One region of the Clostridium sp. TJA020 genome, then DNA from elsewhere that is predicted to be linked to it. Evidence: riboswitches for the same ligand, from Rfam matches in the RefSeq annotation. Region 1 holds a riboswitch; the other holds the start of a gene.
The links. A riboswitch is a leader RNA that binds a small molecule or an ion and turns the genes downstream of it on or off. The one in region 1 is predicted to bind cyclic di-GMP.

Region 1 (7,591 bases):
AAAAAATCTATATCAAAAGGAATATATTCCTTTTGATATAGATTTTTTATTTTTATATTAAATTATTTTAAAATATATAAAAATATATATTATTATATAATAATTGTAATTAATTAGTACACATAAATTTAATTAAATTTAAATAGTAATAAAATATTACAAAATATGAACTAAGTGTTAAAAATGTATTGAAATTTTAAATAAAATGTTTTAAAATTTTAAACAAGATATAAAATAATTAAATTTTTTGTAAAACTTAGGAAGAGTGGAGTGAGGGAATAAATGATAAAGCTAATTGGAGTTTTAATTGTAATATTAGGGTTTGTATTTAAAATTGAAACTTTATTTACAGTTTTATTGGCAGGACTTGCAACTGGTTTTGTTTCAGGAATGGACTTGAATGAAATTCTAACAGTTTTAGGACAATCGTTTGTATCAAATAGAGCTGTTTCATTATTTATATTAACGTTGCCTGTAATTGGAGTATTAGAAAGATATGGTTTAAGGCAAAGAGCCATTTATTTAGTAAAAAAATTGGGCAAGCTTACAACAGGCGGAGTTTTAACTGCTTATACAGCTATAAGGCAAATTACTGGAGCACTTTCAATAAGAATAAGTGGACATCCTCAATTTGTTAGACCATTAGTTAATCCAATGGCACAAGCAGCAGCTAAAAATAAGTTTAATAATATAGATGAGGCTGATGAAGAAAAAATAAAAGGTTTATCAGCAGCATCAGAGAATTATGGTAATTTCTTTGGGCAAAATCTTTTTGCAGGAAGCTCAGGAGTTTTATTGATATCAAGCACATTAACAGAGTTTGGATATAATGTTACTGCATTAAGTATAGCCAAAGCTAGTATAATAATGGCTTTAATAGCTTTCTTAGTATCATTATTACAAAATTATTTATATGATAAAAAAATGCAAAAAAAATATTCTAAAAAATAATTCAACAAAAGAGGAGGGGAAATATGCAACAGTTTATAGATATAGCTTTGGAGATTTTTTATATAACAATGGGTTTATTTATGATTGTAATAGCATATAAATCGTTTAAAACAATAGATTCAAGTAAACGATATTATACAGCATTATTTTGGATTATGATGTCGCTACCATTTATATTTGGTAAGTTGCTTCCTTACAACGTAACTGGTGGAATACTTGTCTTATCAAGTTTGTTAACAGTTTCTAAAAAAGTTGTTTTTGCAAAATACGATACAGCTACTGAAGAAGAAGGACAAAAAGCATCAGAAAGAATTAAAAGCAAAATATTTACTCCTTCATTAGTATTGGCTTTTGCAGCAGTTATAGTAGCTATGGGATTATCCGATTATAAGAATTCATCACAATTTGCAATTGGTGTTGGGGCAATAGCTGCAATGGTAGCAGCTTTTGCAATAACAAAAGCTAAACCTAAAGAAGCTGTTAATGATGGAGCAAGGCTTCTTCACCAAATGGGACCAACAAGTATGTTACCGCAATTACTTGTTGCACTTGGAGCATTATTTACACAAGCTGGTGTTGGGGAGGTTATATCACAATATATTTCAGGTGTAGTTCCGCAAGGAAATAGATTATTAGGAGTTACTGCATACGTACTTGGAATGGCATTATTTACAATGGTTATGGGAAATGCATTTGCAGCATTTTCAGTAATTACAGCAGGAATAGGAGTACCTTTTGTATTAGCACAAGGAGCAAATCCAGTAATAGTTGGAGCATTAGCACTTACTGCTGGATATTGTGGAACACTTTTAACACCTATGGCTGCAAATTTTAATATAGTTCCATCTGCATTGCTAGAATGTAGAGATCAAAATGAAGTAATTAAGACTCAGGCACCAACAGCTATAATATTATTAGTTGTTCATATATTTGCTATGTATTTCTTAGCGTTTTAAAAAATTTAAGGGTATAGTAACAAAGGAGGAATTAAAATGAAGATATTATTAACTGGATTTGATCCTTTTGGTGGTGAAAAAATAAATCCAGCACAAGAAGCTGTAAATATGGTTTCAGATAATATAAATGGTGCAGAAGTAATAAAACTTATAATACCAACTGTATATGAAAAATCATTAAAAGTTATAGAAGAATCTATAATAAAACATAAACCAGATGTAGTAATATCAATTGGTCAAGCTGGGGGAAGATATGATATAACTCCAGAAAGAGTTGCAATTAATATAAATGATTTTAGAATAAAAGACAATGAGGGAAATCAACCAATAGATGAGGTTATAAGAGCAGATGGAGATGCTGCATATTTTTCAAATTTACCATTAAAAGCAATAGTAAAACATTTAAATGAGAATGGAATACCAAGCACTCTTTCAAATACAGCTGGAACTTTTGTATGCAATCATGTAATGTATGGAGTTTTATACATGATAAATAAAAAGTATCCAAATATTAAAGGAGGGTTTGTTCACATACCATATATAACATCTCAAATCTTAGATAAAAAGAATGTACCTTTTATGTCGTTAAATGAAATAGTAAAAGGTATAGAATTAATTTTAGAAGCATGTACTATCTATGATGAAGATGTAAAAGTAATTGGTGGAGAAATATGTTAGTGGATAAAGTATTTGTATATGGAAGTCTTAGAAGTGGGATGTTCAACTATGAGAAATTATTAAAGGGTAAGGTTAAAGGGTTAAAAAAGGGGACAATTTATGGAGAATTGTTCCATATAGAAAATAAGGGATATCCAGCAGTAATTTGTGGGGAAGAAGAAATTGCTGGTGAATTAATGACATTTAAAAATTTTAATAAAACTTTATTTGAACTAGATGAATTAGAAAATTTTAAAGTTTTAGATGAAAATTCAGAGTATTTAAGAGAGGTTGTTGAAGTTTATTTAGAGGATGGTACTAAAGAAAAAGCATATTTTTATAAATATAATACAAAATCTATTTTAAATAAAGAAGATAAGTTATTAAAAGTTAAAAGTGGGGATTGGTTTAAGAGGTAATGTAGAAAGAAGTTATCAAATATTTGGTAACTTCTTTTTTGTATAATTTATAGATTATAAACCAAAAATACAATAAATATTAACAAAAATATAGTAAACTTAAAAAACATATAAATATTAAATTGAATATGCTAAATTATTTTTATAATTTAATCATTAGGGGGAAAAATGAAAGATAAAAAACAATTAAAAAAGAAAAATTCAATAAAAACTGTACTTAATATTATATTTTATTTATTTATAGTTGCAGTTATAGTTTTATCAATCTTTAATATAATGGGTGAAAAAGAAGGAAAACATCCAAGTATATTAGGTTATAGTACATATTATATAATGACTGGTAGTATGGAACCAAATATAAATCCAGGAAGTTTAGTGGTAGTTAAAAATGGTACAGATCAATCAATAAAAGTTGGAGATGTAATAACATTTAGAGGCTCAACAGGAAAGACAATAACAACTCATAGAGTGCAAAAGGTTATAAATAATGGAACTGAATTTATAACAAAAGGAGATGCAAATAATACAGCTGATCCAATTCCAGTTAAAAATATGCAAGTTATAGGAAAGGTAATGTTCCATGTACCTTATTTAGGAAATATATCTCAATTTATTCAAAGAAATTTAGTTATAGTAATAATATTTATTTTGGCCTTATTTGGTATTAGTACAGTTATCGATAAAGTTAGAAATAAATAATAAAAATATATTTTATTAATAAATTTAACAAAGTGTTAATAAAGTAAAATAAATATAAAAACTATTGTATAATAAAAAACTAAATGATAACATTTTATTATAAAAATGAAATTTAGGAGCTTTGAAACATATTCTGTATATGGGCACTTGGAATATGTGGAGCTAGTAGTGCAACCGACTAATTTATATTATTTTAAATATAGATTAGTCTTTTTTTATATAAAAATATATTAATTAAGACTAATGCAATTAAAACTAAAATTTTATAGAAGCTTTGAAGTATGTTCTGTATATGGGCACTTGGAACATATGGAGCTAGTAGTGCAACCGGCTAATTCTACATGATTAGCTTATTTTCTTAGCTAATCCTTACATTATATTCTAAAAATATAAAATAAAGTAAAACGGAGGATTAACAAATGAAAAAGAAAAAAATTATTAGTGCAATAGCGGCAGTCGCAGTAGTGGCATCATTATCAATAGGATCATTAGCTTGGTTTACATCACAAGACAGTGTAACAAATAAATTTTCAACAGTATCAACAGATAATCCAAGCAATGCAAATTCAGGAATAGATATAAACGAAGATTTTGATAAAACAACTGCTCAAAAAGTACTTCCAGGAACAGAAGTAAAAAAACTTGTAAAGGTTGATAGTAAAGCACAATATGATCAACTTGTAAAAGTAAAATTAGAAAAAGTTTGGACAAATTCAAGAGGAGATAAAGTTGACTCATATAAGGTTACTACTAAAATAGGACAAGATACTAATGGAAATAATATTAAGTTGGAAGATATAACTTATTATGATAGTTCAAAAGATAATACACCAAAAGATGCTAAAAAATTAGATTTAAGTTTAATTAAATTAAATTTTGGAGATAACTTAGGTGATTCAGAAGGAAAGTGGATTGATGGAAAAGAAGGAACTTATTATTATAATGGAATTCTTAAACCAGGGGCTACAACAAATGCATTATTAAATAGTGTTACATTAGATAAAAAAGCAGATAATGTTTATAAAAACTTAAAGTTTAATGTTATAGTTACAGCAGATGGTATACAAGCATCAAATGGAGCTGTAAGTGATGGATGGAAAGAAGCACCTCAAGCTATTAAAGATTTAGGCGGAGTATCTAAATAATTAAATAAATATAAAAGTAGGGTGATAATATATGAAAAATATTTTAAAAGCTTTTGTATTAACCCTATCAATTATATTACTTACTGGAATTAAGGGGGAGGCAGCAGAGGTGCTTCCCCCTAATGTTAAATTGGTAGGAGATGCTAATGGAATAGTATTTGTTAATGGTGATGAACCTTTTTTATGTAAATATAATATGCTTCCTGGGGATAGTGTAAAAAGAACAATGACTCTTAAAAATGCTCATAAAGATTCTTATGATATATATGTAAGAGCTGAAAGAGTTACTAAAAGTAAACAGTATGATTTATTAAAAAAGATAAATTTAGTTGTAAAATATGATGGCAATATTATATATAATGGTCCAATAGCTAGTAAAAATGGATTAAGTAATGAGATTTTTCTTGGTAAAGTTAAGCCAGGAGAAGAAAAAAAGCTTGAAGCTGAGGCTGTATTTGATGGAAAAACAATCGGAAATGAGTACAAAAATAAATATGCTGAAGTTGAATGGATATTTACTGGTATAAAAATTCCAGAGCAAATGATTAATAAAGAAAATAATTATAATCTAAATAATAAAAAAATGAATGGTATTTTACCTAAAACTGGTTACGAAAATTTTTATTTTATAGGTATATTAATTGCTTCAATAGGAATTATTTCTATTTTAAAAAAAGATAAGAAATTTAGTAAGTAGTAGTAATGGTATTTAAAATTATTTATATATAAAAGTTATACGATTTATGGATACTTCTTAAAAAGGAGGAAAAGTATGATTAAAAAGAAGAAAATTATAATTGCAACAATTGGAATAGCGTTAGTTAGTTTAATTAGTTTAATCAGCTTTGCAAGTAATGCATTTTTTACATCTTCTGATAAAGTGAAAAATGATTTTAAAATTGCTAAATATGAAGTTACTACTAAGGAAAATTTTGATCCTAGTAAATATAATAAAAATGATACTATAAAAAAAGAAGTTTATGTAGAAAATACAGGAAGCTTACCTGCTTATATAAGAGTTAAAATAGTTCCAGTATGGAAAAATGGATTACCTATACAAGTTAATGGTAAAAGCACAGTTGATTTAAATATTATTAATTTAGATAGTTGGGTAAAAATAGGGGATTATTATTATTATAAGGGAGTATTAAATCCTAAATCTTCTACAAAAAAATTACTAGATAGTGTAAAAATTAGTGATAATATAAAAAATTTAGATGGTGATTATGATATAAAAAATTTATCTGTTGATGTATTTACTGAAAGTATAATACATCTAGATGAAACAAAAGAGAACCAAAAAGAGATTAATATTAAAAGAATAAAAGAAGCTTGGAAAGTTGATGAATCTAAGTTTATTGATAAAAAGAGTAAGGAGTGATTTTACTAATGAATAATAAAAGAAAAAAATCTAAAGTTATTTTAGCAATGACAGTAATATTCACTTTTTTTACTTTTAATATTACTCCATTGAGTGTTAACGCAGATAATAGAGAAACAGCAAATAATAAAAGTTTATTTACTATAAGTAAAACAGCAGAATATTATCACAAAGGGGATAAACAAAAACAATTAAAAGATAGAGAATATACTATAAATTTAAATGCTTCATTTAATGGAGCAACAAAATCAAATCCTAAAGATGTAATATTAGTTTTGGATAAGTCAGGAAGTATGAAATCTAATAAAGCAGAAGATAACTTAAAAGAGGCTGCAATTAACTTTTCAAAAAAGTTGCTTTCGGATAAAAATAATAAAATATCTGTAATAACATTTTCAGGAACTTATGAAAATGATAGAGAAATTAAGGGGTTAAAAAAAGTTTCATATAATGAATATAAAGGGTATTTAAAATATTATAATGACAATAAAGAAGAAGTAGTAACTATACATGATGATGACTCAAATGAATATTATTGTTATGGATATATAAATAAAGGATTAAAAAATGAAAAGAAATTATTGTTAAGAAAAATATATACCCAAAGCTTACACTTTCCTCAATATATATATATTGGTTATAAGGTTATGTCTGGTATTAAATCCGATTCAGATTTATTAGTAGATTTTACTTCAAATAAAAATTATGTAACACAAAAAATAAATAGTATTACCTCTGAAGGAGTTACTAATGCAGAAGCAGCTTTAGATAAAGTTGAAATACAACTACAGAAAGTTAAGAATGACAATAGGGGAAAATACGTTATATTTTTTACAGACGGATTACCTAACTATAGCTTAAATTATGTAGGTGAAAATAACCAAAATTATATTAGCTTGAATGTTATTAATCAAACTATAAATACTTATAAAGAAATAGAAAAAGAAAATAAAAATACTAGGTTTATATCTTTAGGATTTAAAAGTTCTACGTTAGGTTTTGATGGATATTATAAAAATATGTCAGACAAATTCTTGTCTGGAATACAAAATTATAATAAAGAAATAGAACCTGAGAGTAAAAATGGAGTAATTTATATAAATAGTCCTAATGATATTGATAAGGTTTATGATAAAATTTATAAAAAAATTATAAATTCTATAGATAATGTAACAATAAGAGATGTAGTTCCAGATAATTTTAAAATAGTTGAAGGTAGTGTGACAAAAGGCGGAAAGATAGATGGAAATACTGTCACTTGGGATAATCAAGTAATAACAAAACAAAACCAAACTTTTTCATTTAGGATTAAGGCTAAGGATACTTATCTTGGAAATGTAGAAGCTAATAGTGATTATATGAATAAAGATGGTTCAATTAATA
Region 2 (7,591 bases), on a different contig from region 1:
TCTATTTGATAATATTCTTTATTGTTTTTTTCTTTTAATTCAATATTTATCTTTTTATATTCTATTTCTTTGTTCATCTTATTACTTATAACTATTTTAAAAGCTTTTTCATTTGTAATTTCTTTTATAGCTCTTTTTAATTCTTCCATTAAGTTCACACCTTACTTTTTGTTTTCTCTCTAAAATAAATTATGTCTATACATAATTAAATTTATTATATTAAAATAATACAACACTCTAAGAAAAAAATATATAAAAATAAAGTCTTATTATAAAACAAAAGATGCTGCAAAAAATTTATAGCATCTTTTTTAAAATTTATATCCAAAGCTTTTATTTCAATTTATTAATTAATTTTTTAGCATCTTTTTCGCATAAAGGTTTTGAAAATAAATATCCTTGTATATATTCAACATTCATTTCTTTTAATATGTGAAGTTGCTTGTATGTTTCAACTCCTTCTGCAACAACTTTAATTTCTAATGACTGTCCTATATCTACAGCTAACTTTACTAATTTTTTATAATCATCACTTTTACTCATATTTTGTATAAATTCTTTATCTATTTTTATACCCGATATAGGTAATTTAATTAAATAATTTAATGATGAGTATCCTTTTCCAAAGTCATCTAAATAAACCTTAACTCCAAATTTTTTTAACTTTTTAAGTTTCTTTATATTAAACTTTATATTTTTAATTAAAGTGTTTTCTGTAATCTCTATACCTAAAAGATTTGGATTTATATTTATTTCTTTTAATAAATTTTCAATTATATCTGTAAAATTTTCATACATTATTTGTATTTCCGAAATATTTACAGATACAATTATAGGATCTTCTCTATTTTTATTTATTTCCTTTGAAAATACTAATGCTTTTTTTAATATATATTTTCCAAATATATTTATCATATTAACTTGTTCTATATAACTGATTATTTTTTCAACAGGAACATTCTTAAATTTTTCATTATTCCATCTTAGTAAAGCTTCAAATCCTATTATTTTTTTATTATAAGTATATTGTGGCTGATAATATAATTCTAATTCATTATTTTTTAAAGCTCTTTTAAGTTCTCTCTCTATTTCTAATTTAAATAATCTTTCTTTCTCAAATTCTTTAGTGTAAAAGGCATATTGATTTTTACCTCTAATTTTAGCTTTATATAAAGCAAAATCTGCTTTTTTTAATAAATCTTCAATTTTATTATCTTTAATTTTATCCGTTAAAATTCCAAAGCTTGCTGATATTGAATTTATTTTTTCTCTTTTTCTAAACTGATAATTTAAAGTCTTTATAATTTCTTTAACCTTTTTTATTAAAAACTTTTCGTTAGTTACATCTTTATAAATAATTATAAATTCATCTCCACTAATTCGTGCTACAAAAGCATCATTACAAACCCGTTTAAATATATTAGAAATCAATACTAAAACTTTATCTCCCCAATAATGCCCAAAGGTATCGTTTACCTTTTTGAAATCATCAATATCTATGGAAATTAATGAAGCATACTCTGTATCTTTCTTAATTTTTTTTAAATATGTATATATACTTCGTCTATTATTTAATCCCGTAAGTGAATCAGTAAATATTAACTTTCTTAATTCATCACTATAACCTTCAAAATTAACTATATCCATGTAAATAACAACTATTCCTATGACATTATTTTTATTGTCCCAAACTGGAATTTTATGAACTTCTATTGTTCTCAATTCTCCATTTATTATTTTTTCTCTAATAAATTGAATATTATCCCTTTTATTAATAACCATTTTATCTTCTAATATTATTTTCTCTATGAGTTCTTTTTTAAATTCATATCTCCAATTTTGCCCAATAATATCCTCTCTTTTAATATTATAATAATTCAAAAAATTATCATTTACTTCAAGTATTGAACTATTATTATCTTTTAAGATAATAGCAAATGGTATATTTTTTATTATAATATTCAAATTATTTTTATCCTTTTTTACTTTATATAATTCTTGTAATATTTCAATATTTTCAATTCTCTCTAAATACTTTCTAGCCTCTTTAGAATTAATTATATTCTTTAGACTTTTTTTACTCATATACTAAATTTACATCTCCTTATTATATTTAATTAAATAATATTTTTAATTAAATAATAAAATATACAAAAATTACTAATCTATTTTATTTTCGTACTAATACATATATTAATCAAGTATATATTTTTAAATAATACATTAATAATAAAAGCGATAAAAACTAATATTAATAGTTTTTATCGCTTTTATTAATTATATATAAATATTTAAATTGTTGGGCATATCTAAAAAATTATAAAAAAAAACCACTCAAAATAAGAGTAGCCAAAATCTAAACTAAAATAAATATATTGTGTATTTACATATATTCTGAATTAAAAACAAAAAGTATGTTTACTTTTTGGCAACTGGCTAACATAGTTTTTAAAATAAAAACCTTAGTCCCTATAGCTTTGCGTCCTTAAATTTCTCTAAGTTTGCCTATTTATTTTTACTATTAAATAGTACTATATTTTTATAAGCTTTTCAAGTATTTATTTTAACTAACATTATTTTATTATTCCTAAATCAGTTCTGAAATAAGCTCCTTTAAAAATTATATTTTCTACATTTTTGTAAGCTTTATATCTTGCTTCTTCAATATTATTTCCTATTCCTAAAACAGATAAAACTCTTCCACCACTTGTAACTAAGTTACCACTTTCAAGTTTAGCTCCTGCAATAAACACTTTATCATCAACATTTCCAATACTTATATTATATCCAGTTTCGTATTCTAAAGGATATCCTTCTGACGCCATAACTACATTTATACAAGTTTCATCTGAAAATTCTATATTTAAACTTTCTAAATTTTCATTCATAGCTGAATATATTATATCTAAAAAATCACTTTTCATAAGAGCTAAAACTGATTGTGTTTCAGGATCTCCCATTCTTACATTATATTCTAAAAGTTTTACACCATCATTAGTTATCATTATCCCAAAGAATATTATTCCTTTAAAATTAAATCCTTCTTCTTTTATTCCTTCTAGTGTTTTATCCATAATATTTTCTTTAAAATCTCTTAATACCTCATCTGTAACATATGGATTAGGACAAATAACTCCCATTCCACCTGTATTTGGACCTCTATTTTCATCATATATTTGTTTATGATCTTTAGCTGATATAAATGGCACAATAGTATTACCATCAGTTATAGAAAGAATTGATGCTTCAATACCTTCTAAAAATTCTTCTATTACTACTTTTTTACCTGCTCCATTGAATACATCTAATACCATAAAATCTTCAATTGACTTTAAAGCTTCACATTTATTGTTACATATAACAACACCTTTTCCAGCTGCAACTCCATCTGCCTTAATTACTACTGGATATTTACAATTATTTAAATATTCTTTTGCCTTATACACATCATAAAATACATTATATTCTGCTGTTTTCACTCCATATTTTTTCATAAAGTCCTTTGAAAAAGCTTTGCTCCCCTCAAGCATTGCAGCAGCCTTATTAGGTCCAAAAATTTTTAATCCTTCTTCTTCAAATCTATCTACTATTCCATTTATAAGAGGCTCTTCTGGTCCAACTATAGTTAAATCTATATTATTTTCTTTTGAAAACTTTATTAGATTTTCTATATCAGTTATATTTACATTTTCACATTTATCCTCAATTGCAGTCCCCCCATTACCTGGAGCTACATATATTTTATTTACCTTTTTATTTTTTGATATTTTCCATGCTATTGCATGTTCTCTTCCACCTGAACCAACTAAAAGTATATTCATATTTTAAAACCCCTTTTACTATATTCTAAAAAGCTTTAATTAATGTTTAAAATGCCTAATACCTGTAAACACCATTGATATACCATGTTCATTACATGCATCTATAGATTCTTGATCTCTTAAAGAACCTCCTGGTTGTATTATTGCTTTTATTCCATACTTAGCTGCTTTATCTACAACATCTCTAAAAGGGAAAAATGCATCTGATGCCAAAATTGTTGCTCCCTTTCCTCTTCTTAGAGCATCTTCTGTTGGCCAAATTCTATTAACTTGTCCTCCCCCAATACCTAATGCAATTCCATCATGTGCTACTACAATAGCATTTGATTTAACATATTTTACAACCTTCATTCCAAATATTAAATCATTCATTTCTTCTGAAGTTGGTTTTACTTCTGTAACAACTTTTAATTCATTAAAAAGATTTTTATCTTCTTCTTGTACTAATATTCCTCCATCAACTGTAACCATATACTTATCATCTTTTGGAAGATTTTCGAATTCAAGAACTCTTAAATTTTTCTTTTGCTTTAATATTTCTAATGCATCATCATCATATTCTGGTGCAGCAATAACTTCTAAGAAAATTTTAATCATCTCTTCAGCTGTTCTCTTATCAACTTTTTTATTAAAAGCTACTATTCCTCCAAATATTGATGTAGGATCAACTTCATAAGCTTTAATATAAGCTTCGTAAGTATCTTTTCCAACTGCCACTCCACATGGTGTATTATGCTTTAATGCACAACATGATGGTTCATCAAATTCATTAGCACATTTCCAAGCTATATCTACATCTTTAAAATTGTTGTATGAGAGTTCTTTTCCGTTTAAAACATTAAATGTATTCATAGCTCCATCTAGCATAGTTGATTCATAAAAAGCAGCACTTTGATGAGAATTTTCACCGTATCTTAATTGTTGTTTTTTTCTAAACGAAACTGAAAGATATTCCGGATATTCTATATCATCTAATAAAAAGTTTGAAATTGCAGCATCATAAGCGCTCATTAAATTAAATACTCTTCCTGCTAATTTTTTTCTAAGTTTATAAGAAACATCATTATTTTTTTCCATTTCATCCATTACAATTTTATAATCATTTTTATCAGATATAACTACTACATCTTTAAAATTTTTAGCAGCGGCTCTAAGCATTGTTGGTCCGCCAATATCAATAAATTCTACTTTTTCATCAAACTCTAAATTTTCACGAACTTTTTCAAAAAATGGATATAAATTTACAACAACATAATCTATTGTACTTATTTCTTTTTTGTTTAGCGTATTCATATGTTCTTTATTTTCTCTTATTGCTAATATACCTGCATGTATATTAGGATGTAATGTTTTAACTCTTCCATCTAACATTTCTGGAAAATCAGTAATTTCATTAACTTCAATTACTGAAATTCCATTTTCCTTTAAATACTTATATGTTCCACCAGTTGATATTATTTCAACATTTCTATTGATTAAAAACTTTGCAAATTCTAATATTCCCTCTTTATCAAACACGCTAATTAAAGCTCTCTTTTTCATTAAATTATTCCTCTCCTTTTAAAATATTTACTTTACCCTCTTTAATTTTCACTTTTCCTTCGCTTATATATTTAATAGCTAAAGGAAGTAATTTATGTTCTTTCTTCAAAACTCTATTTTGAAGTATTTCTGGAGTATCATTAAAATAAACTTTAACAGCTTCTTGTAATATTATTTCTCCACCATCTATCTCATTATTTACAAAATGGACTGTACATCCAGATATCTTTACTCCACTTTGTATAACTTTTTTATGAACATTTAATCCATACATTCCCTCACCACAAAATGAAGGAATTAATGATGGATGTATATTTATTATTTTGTCTTTATATTCTTCTAATAATTTTCCTTCCAATATAGAAAGATATCCTGCAAGAACTATTAAATCAATTTCTTTCTTTTTTACTAATTCTAATATTTTATAAGAAACTTTATCTCCAAATTCTTTTTTAGATACAATAAACGTATCTATATTATGTTTTTTAGCCCTTTCTATTGCATATATACCTTCACGACTTCCTATAACCATCTCTATTTTACAATTCAAAAAACCATTTTCCACACTATCTATTATTGATTGAAGATTACTTCCACTTCCTGATGCCAGTATTGCTATTTTAAACAAATCCCTTCACCTCCAGAAGTTATACTTCCTATTTCATAAGCAACTTCTCCCATCTCTAATAAATCTCTTAAAATATTTTCAGTATCCTCTTTATCAATACAAATTACAAAACCTATTCCCATATTAAAGGTATTGTACATATGACTTTTTTCTACTCCACGATTAATTATTTCCTCAAATATTTTAGGTAATGGATAACTGTCAGTTTTTATAACAGCAGTTAATTCTCTTCCATTAAACATTCTAGGAATATTTTCTATAAAGCCACCACCAGTTATATGTGCCATACCTTTTATTTCATATTTTTCAAGAAGAGAAAGTATTGGTCTTACATATATTTTTGTTGGTTTAAGTAAAGTTTTCCATATAGACTGTCCATCAAAATTTTCATCTAAATCTTTAAATAATTTTCTAACTAATGAATATCCATTAGAGTGTATTCCTGATGATACAATTCCTATAAGACTGTCACCAGCTTTTATATTTTTTCCACTTATTATTTTGTCTTTCTCTACAATCCCAACAGCAAATCCTGCTATATCATATTCTCCATCTCTATAAAACCCTGGCATCTCAGCAGTTTCACCACCTATTAAAGAAGTATCAGATAACATACATCCTTCTGCAACTCCTTTTACTAAGTCAGATGAAACTCTAGAATCTAATTTTCCACAAGCAATATAATCTAAGAAAAATAATGGTTTTGCTCCATGACATAAAATATCATTTACACACATAGCTACACAGTCAATTCCAACAGTATCATATTTTTTAGTTTTAAAGGCTATATCAAGTTTAGTTCCAACTCCATCTGTTCCTGATACTAAAACAGGCTTTTTATATCCTTCAGGAAGTTCAAACATTCCAGCAAATGAACCTAAACCATTTAAAACTAATTCCCCCATAGTTTTATTTGCATATTCTTTTATAAGCTTAACTGATTTGTATCCTTCTTCAATATTTACTCCACTTTCTTTGTAAGTTATCATTGCTCAAACCCTACCTTTCAAGATTATCTTCTATATCTTCCATAGGTGCTGAAACTGGATAAATTCCATTAAAACATCCAACACAAAAATTTCTTCTTCCATTAAAACTATCATACATTCCTTCTAAACTTAAATATCCCAAATAATCACAACCAATATCATCTTTTATTTCTTCTAAAGATTTATTTGCGCCTATAAGTTCACTTCTATATGGAGTGTCTATTCCAAAATAACAAGGATATTTAACTACTGGTGAAGCAACTAAAAAATATACTTCCTTAGCTCCAGCCCTTCTTAATGATTCAATTAAATGTTTTGATGTTGTTCCTCTAACTATAGAATCATCTATAAGAACAACTCTTTTTCCTTTAACATTTACTTTTAAAGGATTAAGTTTTACAGCAACAGCTCTTTCTCTCATTTCTTGTGAAGGAGTTATAAAAGTTCTTCCTATATATCTGTTTTTAACAAATCCAATATTATAAGGTATATTAGAAGCCTTTGCATACCCCATAGCTGCTGGTATTCCTGAATCAGGAACTGCAATAACAACATCAGCTTCTAATTGATGCTCCTTATAAAGTTTTTCTCCTTGCTTAACTCTACAACTA

Region 2: another riboswitch for cyclic di-GMP. It lies ahead of AC4FQ1_RS11110 (sensor domain-containing protein); the one in region 1 lies ahead of AC4FQ1_RS05350 (BsaA family SipW-dependent biofilm matrix protein).

What each region holds. Positions count from the first base shown of each region.
Region 1 is NZ_JBZEFC010000002.1:306,418-314,008, reverse strand. It holds gene AC4FQ1_RS05380 (hypothetical protein) at 1-2, shown strand, start outside; gene AC4FQ1_RS05375 (DUF969 domain-containing protein) at 286-951, shown strand; gene AC4FQ1_RS05370 (DUF979 domain-containing protein) at 975-1,907, shown strand; gene pcp (pyroglutamyl-peptidase I) at 1,944-2,585, shown strand; gene AC4FQ1_RS05360 (gamma-glutamylcyclotransferase family protein) at 2,579-2,983, shown strand; gene AC4FQ1_RS05355 (signal peptidase I) at 3,152-3,682, shown strand; cyclic di-GMP riboswitch class II at 3,788-3,871, shown strand; cyclic di-GMP riboswitch class II at 3,941-4,021, shown strand; gene AC4FQ1_RS05350 (BsaA family SipW-dependent biofilm matrix protein) at 4,102-4,827, shown strand; gene AC4FQ1_RS05345 (LPXTG cell wall anchor domain-containing protein) at 4,859-5,524, shown strand; gene AC4FQ1_RS05340 (hypothetical protein) at 5,600-6,208, shown strand; gene AC4FQ1_RS05335 (vWA domain-containing protein) at 6,217-7,591, shown strand, end outside.
Region 2 is NZ_JBZEFC010000007.1:125,921-133,511, reverse strand. It holds gene AC4FQ1_RS11115 (class I SAM-dependent methyltransferase) at 1-149, opposite strand, end outside; gene AC4FQ1_RS11110 (sensor domain-containing protein) at 334-2,085, opposite strand; cyclic di-GMP riboswitch class I at 2,425-2,516, opposite strand; gene purD (phosphoribosylamine--glycine ligase) at 2,574-3,821, opposite strand; gene purH (bifunctional phosphoribosylaminoimidazolecarboxamide formyltransferase/IMP cyclohydrolase) at 3,861-5,363, opposite strand; gene purN (phosphoribosylglycinamide formyltransferase) at 5,368-5,991, opposite strand; gene purM (phosphoribosylformylglycinamidine cyclo-ligase) at 5,979-6,980, opposite strand; gene purF (amidophosphoribosyltransferase) at 6,991-7,591, opposite strand, start outside.